2 regions of the Thiobacillus sp. SCN 63-57 genome follow, and region 1 is predicted to be linked to the other one. Evidence: predicted binding sites of a transcription regulator. Region 1 holds the regulator's gene; the other holds the start of a gene.
The links. Region 1 encodes sigma-54, which starts transcription at its own class of promoters, with help from an activator protein. Its sites were predicted from a motif close to TGGCACNNTTCCTGCT; they were not measured.
Positions count from the first base shown of each region.

Region 1 (4,919 bases):
ACGGCGGCGCGTCGCCTACCCGGACCGATCCCGAAGGCATCATGGAGAACTTCAATGCGATGCGCACCGACCTGAATGGCAAACCGCAGTACCGGCTGTCCGCCAAGAAATTGAAGCATTACTCGGACAGCAAATTCACCGAATTGGAACTGCCCCACTTCACCCAACTGGACGAACAGTCAGGCGACGTGAGCGCAGTGTCGAAACAGGCAACCGTGTCTCCCGACGGCCATGAGGTCGACCTGCGCGACGACGTTCTCGTGGAACGTGCCGCGCATGCAGGACAATCGCTCATGACCATGCGTTCGGCGCGACTGCTGGTTTTTCCAGAACGCAACCAGATGCGCTCCCCCGGCCCGGTGGTGATCCATGACGCCACACTGGATCTGCGCGCGGACGCGATGGAGTACGACGCCAAGCAACGTATTCTCAAACTGACAGGACGGGTGCATGCCCGTTATATTTCCGGAAAAGGCTAGCGCCATGACTAAATCGAATACCCGGCTTTACGCGGTGCTGTGCGCCGCCTTGCTGGCCACCTCCGCCCACGCGGAAAAGGCCGACCGCGACAAACCGGTCAACCTCGAGGCGGACACCGTCACCCTCGACGACATCAAGAAAATCAGCGTCTACCAGGGCAATGTCGTATTGAGCCAGGGCACACTGATGCTGCGCGCCGATCGCGTGCAGGTGACCCAGAATGCGGACGGACTCGACAAGGTCAGTGCGATCGGCCGCCCCGTGGCGTTCCGCCAGAAAACCGACAGCGGCGATGAATTCATCGAGGGCTTTGCCGATCGCATCGAATATGACGGCGTCACCAGCCAGCTCGAACTGATCGGCCAGGCCCGACTGCGGCGCGGCAGCGACGAACTGCACGGCGCGCAGATTTCCTACAACGCCAACACCGGGTTCTATAAGGTCGTCGGCCAGCCCAACGCCCAGACCCCGAGCGGGCGCGTACGCGCCGTCATCCGCCCGAAACCGCACACGCCCGCACAGCCTGCAGCCAAACCATGAGCCAGATTACCGCCCAGGGCCTGCGCAAGACGTATGGCAAACGCACCGTGGTGCACGACGTCTCCTTCGAGGTCGAAAGCGGCGAAGTCGTCGGCCTGCTCGGTCCCAATGGCGCCGGCAAGACCACCTGCTTTTACATGGTGGTGGGCCTGGTCGCGGCCGACGGCGGCAGCGTGCAGATGGATACGCACGATCTCACCCACATGGCAATCCACCAGCGCGCCCGGCTGGGGCTGTCCTACCTGCCGCAGGAACCTTCGATCTTCCGCAAGATGACCGTGGAAGACAATATCCGCGCCATTCTCGAGCTCAAGTCCTACGACAAGGCCGAGCGCGAGGAACACCTCGACAATCTGCTGGAAGACCTGCACATCGCCCACCTGCGCGAAGCGTCCGCCGTCAGCCTCTCCGGCGGCGAGCGCCGCCGTGTGGAAATCGCCCGCGCACTGGCGATCAACCCGCGCTTCATCCTGCTCGACGAACCTTTTGCGGGGGTTGATCCCATTGCGGTGATCGACATCCAGAAACTGGTGCATTTCCTCATCGAGCGCGACATCGGCGTCTTGATCACCGACCACAATGTGCGCGAAACCCTAGGTATCTGCGATCGCGCCTACATCATCAACGAAGGGCGCGTGCTGATTGCCGGTACGCCCGACCTCATCATTCAGGACGACAACGCCCGCAAAGTCTATCTCGGCGAAAATTTCCGTCTGTAACAACCGCCATCCCCAGGCGAATCGCGTTAAACTGGTCTCAAGCCGGCACGCTTTTTGCCGTAGTCAAGATTCATGAAACACAGCCTTCAACTCAAGCTCGGTCAACACCTCACGCTGACGCCCCAACTGCAACAGTCGATTCGACTGCTGCAGCTGTCGACGCTGGAACTGAATCAGGAACTGGAGCAGATGCTGCAGGACAATCCCCTGCTGGAACGCGAGGAGGAAGACGAAGCCAGCTATGCGACAGCGGAGGCGCCCGCACATACAGCCGAGGCCGAGGCGCAAAGCACAGAAACGGCATTGCCCGACCATACCGACTCGGAACCTGTCACCGCACTGGATGACTCCGACTGGAACGACTACAGCGTGGCCAGCGGCGACGACGAGGACAACGATTACACCCAGGGTTCGATATCGGGCGCGACCTTGCGCGAGCATCTGCTGAACCAGTTGATCGTCAGTCCGCTCACCCTGCGCGACCGCACCCTGGTCGCCGCGCTGATCGACGACCTGGACGATTCGGGTTTCCTGACCCAGCCGCTGGAAGACATCACCGCGAGCCTCCAGGCCGAACTCGAGGAGCTCGAACCCGAGGAACTCGAAACCGCGCTCAAGCACCTGCAGAACATGGACCCAACCGGCGTCGGCGCACGCAACCTGGCCGAATGCCTGACCCTGCAACTGCGCGCCCTGCCGCCGGACACGCCCGCGCGCGACGCCGCCATGCGGCTCACCGCGCATTATCTGGACCTGCTCGCCGCACGCGATGTCGGCAAGCTGAAGAAAATGCTCGGCATCGACGACGCCACGCTGCGCGCCGCACGTGCCCTGATCCTGTCCCTGAACCCGCGCCCGGGCGCCGCTTTCGGCGCCGACGACACGCACTACGTGATTCCCGACGTCTACGTGCGCAAGGTCAAGGGCATGTGGATCGCCAGCCTCAACGCCGACGCCATGCCCAAGCTGCGCGTCAACCGCGTCTATGCCGACATCCTGGCACGCCACCGCGAAAGCGGCGGCAGCCAGCTCGCCAGCCAGCTGCAGGAAGCACGCTGGCTGATCAAGAACGTGCAGCAACGTTTCGACACCATCCTGCGCGTCTCGCAGGCCATCGTCGACCGCCAGAAGCAATTCTTCGAACATGGCGAGGTGGCGATGCGCCCGTTGGTACTGCGCGAAATCGCCGATGCAGTGGAGCTGCACGAATCGACCATTTCGCGCGTGACTACGCAAAAATACATGATGACGCCGCGCGGCTTGTACGAGCTGAAGTATTTCTTCGGCAGCCACGTCTCGACCGACAGCGGCGGCGCCTGTTCCTCGACCGCCATTCGTGCCCTTATCAAGCAGCTGGTTGCTGCCGAAAGCGCCAAGAAACCGCTGTCGGATGGCCAATTGGCGGAAGTTCTGGGCCAGCAGGGTATCGTGGTAGCCCGCCGCACGGTCGCCAAGTATCGCGAATCGCTGCAAATCCCACCCGCCAACATGCGCCGCGCACTTTGATCGCAAAGGCTTTTCCTGCACAGTCCGCCTAACAATCCGTGCCATGCTTGAATGTGCCGGGCTTTCGTCCCACAATGAAATCGAGCACAACAGATCGCTCCTGGAAGGTCGGTAGCATGCCGGCTTCCAGTTATGTTCAGCAGACTTAGGAGGCTCTATGAATTTGACGATTTCCGGTCATCATCTGGAAGTGACCCCAGCCATCCGCGACTACGTTTCCGAGAAACTCGACCGCGTCAAACGCCATTTCGACCACGTTATCAACGTGACGGTCATCGTGCAGGTGGAAAAACTGGTGCACAAGGTGGAAGCCACGCTGCATGTGAAAGGCCATGATTTCCATGCCCACAGCGAGGACGGCAACATGTACGCCGCAATCGACCTTCTGGCGGACAAACTGGATCGCCAGATCGTGAAGCACAAGGAAAAAACCTCGGACGTCCATCAAGGCGGTGGCGGACTGAAGCATCAACCGACCGAAAGCCCGGCCTGACGTCGTAATCCCCCTGCCCGGAGGCCTCAAACAGCCTTCGGGCGTATAATCTGCAGATGCCGGACAACCTCTTTCCCCGGCTGTGCAAAGGCATGAACCTAATCGCCCCCCTTATCACCCCCGACACCACCTTGCTGGATATCAGCTTCACCAGCAAGAAAAAACTGTTCGAACATGCAGCCGACCTGTTCGCTCAGACCCGCGGTCTCAAAGCCTCCGACATCTTCACCAGCCTGTTCGAACGCGAACGCCTGGGCTCGACCGCGCTCGGTCATGGGATCGCCATCCCGCACGGGCGCATCAAGGGACTGAAGGAAGCGTGCGGCGCATTCTATCGCCTGAAGAGCCCGCTCGAATTCGATGCGCCGGACAACCAGCCGGTGACGCTGTGCTTCATCTTGCTGGTTCCCAAGGACGCCAACGAACGGCATCTGCAGATTCTGGGCGAGCTTGCGCAACTGTTCGGCGACGAAACCATGCGCGCACAGATGCTGGATGCCGCCACCCCGTCCGATTTGATGGGACGGCTCGAGTCATGGTCAAGCTGAGTGCGCAGGCCGGCGCATGGATGGCGAACTAAGCCACGTTTCGGTTGAAACCCTGTTCCGCGATCTGGCGGAACAGCTCGGCCTGCAATGGGTAGCCGGACGCACCGGCGGCGATCGCACCCTATCCTCCGAGACCATTCAGAAACCAACCCTGGCGCTCATCGGCCATCTGAATTTCGTCCACCCCAACCGGGTACAAGTCCTGGGCTGCGCCGAAATGGACTATCTGCGCGGTTTGTCCGAACCCAGTCTGCAGGAAGCGATCGACCACCTGTTTTCGAACGAACTCGCAGCCATCGTCATCTCCAATGGCGAGGCCGTCCCGCCGGTCCTGCGCGAGACCGCCGAACGCACCGGCACGCCCTTGTTCTCATCGACGCTGGCCAGCCCGATCCTGATGTCCTATCTGGGCCATTACCTGACGCAAAGCCTGGCCGAAACGACCTCGCAGCACGGTGTGTTTCTCGAAGTGCTGGGCATGGGCGTCCTCATCAAGGGCGATGCCGGCGTCGGCAAAAGCGAGCTGGCGCTGGAGCTGGTCACACGCGGCCACCGGCTGGTGGCCGACGACGTCGTCGAACTCAAGCATGTCGCACCGGAAACCCTCGAAGGCAACTGCCCCGCGTTGATTCG
Region 1 is NZ_MEGP01000022.1:19,266-24,184, reverse strand. It holds gene lptC (LPS export ABC transporter periplasmic protein LptC) at 1-479, shown strand, start outside; gene lptA (lipopolysaccharide transport periplasmic protein LptA) at 484-1,020, shown strand; gene lptB (LPS export ABC transporter ATP-binding protein) at 1,017-1,739, shown strand; gene ABT23_RS10090 (RNA polymerase factor sigma-54) at 1,812-3,245, shown strand; gene raiA (ribosome-associated translation inhibitor RaiA) at 3,403-3,738, shown strand; gene ABT23_RS10080 (PTS sugar transporter subunit IIA) at 3,831-4,286, shown strand; gene hprK (HPr(Ser) kinase/phosphatase) at 4,303-4,919, shown strand, end outside.

Region 2 (4,919 bases), on a different contig from region 1:
GCCGACGGTACCGAGGTGCCTGTGGAAATCGCCACGCCTGCCGGCAAGGGCCCGTTCCCGCCCGTACTGTTCATCCACGCCAAGCGAGGCTACGAGGGCGACGAGCGCGCCCACGTGCGCGAACTTGCCGAACAAGGCTTTCTCGTCGTCGCCCCCGACTGGCAGAGCGGCCGCTTCATCGAACGCTGGCCCTCGGCGCACAATCCCGACACCGAAATGGACGTGGAAGCCGGGCTCGACTATCTGAAATCGTTGCCCAATGCCTGCAAGCAGCCGGTCGGCATCGTCGGCCTGTCGCGCGGCCCCTATTTCGCGATCCGCCTGGCCGCCAGGCGCGGCCCCGATATCGCCGCCATCGTCAGCTACTACGGCCACATGCAGAATCCCAACGCGCCCGAGCCCGACCAGCTGTTCCGCGTCGCGCCCGAGATCATGCAGATCACGACGCCGGTCCTGTATCTCATTGGCGACGCCGACTATGAACTGCGCCGCATGAACGGCGGGCGGGCATTCTATGCGTTGTGGGAGCGCGGCGTACCGGTGGAATGGCAGGAATATCCGATGGCGCGGCGCGCGTTCGACTTCCGCCTCGACCAGACACCCGAGGAGAAAATCGCCACGCGCCATGCCCGGGCGCGGGCACAAGCCTGGCTGATGAAATGGATGAAGCTGACGCCGGCGATGCGCTGCGCATAAGCCGGAACCGGCGGGGCGAAATATCCGGCCCTGCTTTCCAGAAGGGAAACGAGATGGCGATTCCCGCGTGCCGGGAATCCCGACTGGAGCCACGATGATTCCACTCAAGTTTCTTTGTTTGCTGCTTGTCGGGTTTGCCTGGCAGGCGGCGCAGGCCGCACCCCTGTATAAATGGCGGGACAGCGCGGGGCGTATCACCTATTCCTCTCTGCCGCCACCGCCCGGTTTCAAGGCGGAACAATTGAAGGACGCGTCGCAACCCGACGCGGAAGCCATCCGCCAGGCCGAGGTGCGGGCGAAAAAAGCCCAGGAACTGGCCCGCGAAATGGAAGCCGCCCGTCGCGCGCAGGAGGCCGAAGATGCCCGGCGCCGGGCCCTGCAGCCTCCGGCCCCCATTGTGATCGAGAAGCCGGTTTACGTACCCCAGCCGATCTATTACCCGCCTGTCCGGCATCCGCCGCGACGGCACCCGCCCGACCGGCCCCGCGACAGGTCACCCCACGACCGTTCACGCTGACACGGTTGCGATGACCGGCCGCCTCGCATGCGCCCCGTTTTGATTCCGTTAGCCCGCTTCATGCACCACAAGCGTACATCCCGGCCAGCTTGCCCAGCCCCTCGATTATCAATAAGTATTTGATTATTAACCAAACCGCGAGCTGGCACGCCCCCTGCTAAATCCTGATTGAGTATCCAAACCGCAAGGCCAGGTTGCTCAGGCAGTCTCCTCCGACTTAGCGGCCTCTCAGGAGGCCGCGTTTTTTTGGAGGCAACCCAGAACATGAAACAAGCATGCGCGTCCTGATTGTTGAGAACCAGCCGGAACGGCTGGCGATGCTGGTGCCCGCACTGGAGGCGGCAGGCTGCGTGGTGACGGCCACGCTGAATTCGGCGCGCAGCCTGGATGTTCAGATCCAGGCGTTGCGGCCGGACGTGGTGATCATCGCGCAGGACTCGCCCGACCGCGATACGCTGGAACACATCTGCGTGGTGAACCAGGACTGCCCGCGCCCGATTGTGATGTTCACCGGCGACGGCAGTCCGGATTCGATCCGCGCGGCGACGCAGGCGGGGGTGACCTCGTATGTGGTCGACGGCCTCGACCCGGCGCGCATCCGCCCCATCCTCGACGTCGCGGTGTCGCGCTTCGAAGCGTTCCAGGCGCTGCACGACCAGCTCGAACAGACGCGCCTCGAACTGTCGGAGCGCAAGCTGATCGACCAGGCCAAGGCATTGCTGATCAAGCAGACCGGCGCGTCGGAGCCCGAGGTCTATCGCGAGATGCGGCGCGCAGCGATGGATCGCGGCCTGAAGCTGGCGGACATCGCGCGGCAAATCCTGCAGAAACCCCTGGCGTGAGGCGCACCCCGATTGGTGCACGGCACTGAAAACATGCACCGCACGGGTGCGCGAATGGACGGCCTGCAAGGGCTCATGATCCGCCGGGTTTCCTGAAAAACCAGGCAATACAAGGCACTGGGGAAGCTGGCACAGCGGTTGCTAAACCTGGACTGAACAGTCGCAACGTTGTGGCTTTCAGCGTGACCGTCAAATCATTCATCACTGGACAAAGGCGTCCGCCCTGAAGGCGACGCCTTTTTTATTTTGCCCTCCGGGCATTTGGAGAACACACCGTGAGCGACACCCAGAACAAACCCCTTGTGCAAGACCAGAGCAAGCGTGACTTCATGAAAAAGACCACCGGACTTTCCGTCGCTGCCGCCCTCATGGCCATGGTGCCGCCCGGCGTGCGCCAGGGTGCCTGGGCCGCCGGTTCCGACGCACCCGAGAAACCCAACCTGAAAATCGGCTTTATTCCGCTCACCGACTGTGCGTCGGTCGTGATGGCCTCGGTGAAAGGCTTCGACAAGAAGTACGGCATCACCATCACGCCCTCGAAAGAAGCCTCGTGGGCGGCGGTGAGGGACAAGCTGGTGAACGGCGAACTCGACGCGGCACACGTGCTGTATGGCCTGATCTACGGCGTGCAGCTCGGCATCGGCGGGCCGAAGAAGGACATGGCGGTGCTCATGGCGATCAACAACAACGGCCAGGGCATCACGCTGTCGAATCAGCTCAAGGACAAGGGCGTGACCGACGGCGCAGGACTGGCCAGGCTGGTGAAGGCCGAGCCGCGCGAATACACCTTCGCCCAGACCTTCCCCACCGGTACCCACGCGATGTGGCTGTACTACTGGCTGGCAACCTACGGCATCAACCCGTTCAAGGACGTGAAGAACATCGTGGTGCCGCCGCCGCAGATGGTCGCCAACATGCGCGTCGGCAACATGGACGGCTTCTGCGTGGGCGAGCCGTGGAACCAGCGCGCCATCTTCGACAAGATCGGCTTCTCCGCCGCCACCAGCCAGGATGTATGGGTCAACCATCCGGAAAAGGTGGTCGGCACCACCGACGAATTCGTGCAGAAATACCCGAACACGGCGCGTGCGATGACGATGGCAATCCTGGAAGCCTCCAAATACATCGACACCATGAGCAACCGCTCCGAAGTAGCGAAGATCATTTCGGAAAAATCCTATGTCAATGCGCCATTCGATGTGATCGAGGATCGCATGCTCGGGCAGTACGAAAACGGCCTCGGCAAAAAATGGCAGGACCCCAACTACATGAAGTTCTACAACGGCGGCGCAGTCAACTTCCCCTATCTGTCGGACGGCATGTGGTTCCTCACCCAGCATAAGCGCTGGGGGCTGTTGAAAGAGCACCCGGACTATCTGGGGGTCGCGAAAAAGGTCAACAAGATTGCCTTGTACAAGGAAGCCGCGACCCAGGTGAAAGTCCCGCTACCGAAGTCAGAGATGCGCACCTCCAAGTTGATCGACGGCACGGTGTGGGATGGCAGGAATCCTGCCAAGTACGCCGACAGCTTCAAGATCAAGGCTTGACGGGGACAGGGAGCCATCATGACCCCCGAAAACATCGCCCTGGTGAAAACCAGCTGGCAGCAGGTGCTGCCCATCCAGAAGGCTGCTGCCGAACTCTTCTATGGCCGCCTGTTCGAGCTGGATCCGTCGTTGCGTCCGCTGTTCAGGGGCGACATGGCCGAGCAGGGCCGCAAGCTGATGACCATGATCAACACGGTCGTCATGAGCCTCGACCGGCTCGGCCCCATGCTGGGCGCGATCGAGGACCTGGGGCGCCGGCACGTCGCCTACGGCGTGACCGAAGCGCACTACGACACCGTGGGCAGCGCGCTGATCTGGACCCTGGGCAAAGGCCTGGGCGAGCAGTTCACCTCGGCCGTCCAGGCGGCGTGGGCAGAGGCCTACACTACCCTGGCCTCCGCCATGAAGCAGGCGGCCACCGCCGCCGCGTAAACACACAGGAGTGCGATATGAGCGCAGTCAATGCCACCCCCGAAAATCTGAACGGCATCCTCTCGGGCGAGGACATCGCCCCACCGCCCCCGATGCCGACGGCGACCCTCCCCGCCCGCCGCGTCCCCTATTTCGAAACCGAATCGGGCAAACACCTCGTCGAGAACACGCTGACCCTGTTCAGGAACACCATCCCGCCCCTGCTCGGCATGCTGCTGTTCGTCGGCGTGTGGGGGCTGATCTCCCATAGCATCAAGAACATTCCGGGGCCCGTCGAAACGTGGACCTCGGCAGTGGCGCTGTTTTCCGATCCGTTCTACGACAACGGTCCCAACGACCAGGGCATCGGCTGGAACATCCTCAATTCGCTGTACCGCGTCGGCATGGGCTTCGGCGCCGCCGCGGCGGTGGGGATTCCGCTCGGCTTCATGGTCGGCCGCTTCGACTTCCTCAACCGCATGCTGTCGCCCATCATCAGCATCCTGCGCCCGGTGTCACCGCTGGCCTGGCTGCCGATCGGCCTGCTGGTGCTGCAGAAGGCCGAGCCGGCGTCGATCTGGGTGATCTTCATCTCCAGCATCTGGCCGATGGTGCTAAACACCGCCGCCGGGGTGCAGCGCATCCCGCAGGATTACATGAACGTCGCGCGCGTGCTGAACCTGTCGGAGCTCAAGGTGTTCACCCGGATCCTGTTCCCGGCCGTGCTGCCCTACGTGCTGACCGGCGTGCGGCTGTCGATCGGCGTCGCCTGGCTGGTGATCGTCGCCGCCGAAATGCTCACCGGCGGGGTCGGTATCGGCTTCTGGGTGTGGGACGAATGGAACAACCTCAACGTCGCCCACATCATCATCGCCATCTTCATCGTCGGCATCGTCGGGCTCTTGC
Region 2 is NZ_MEGP01000021.1:40,245-45,163, forward strand. It holds gene ABT23_RS09750 (dienelactone hydrolase family protein) at 1-696, shown strand, start outside; gene ABT23_RS09755 (DUF4124 domain-containing protein) at 791-1,213, shown strand; gene ABT23_RS09760 (ANTAR domain-containing protein) at 1,489-2,055, shown strand; gene ABT23_RS09765 (CmpA/NrtA family ABC transporter substrate-binding protein) at 2,385-3,602, shown strand; gene ABT23_RS09770 (globin family protein) at 3,621-4,034, shown strand; gene ntrB (nitrate ABC transporter permease) at 4,052-4,919, shown strand, end outside.
Region 2: a site for sigma-54 is predicted at 2,183-2,198, ahead of ABT23_RS09765 (CmpA/NrtA family ABC transporter substrate-binding protein). Genes of this name have one in related genera too.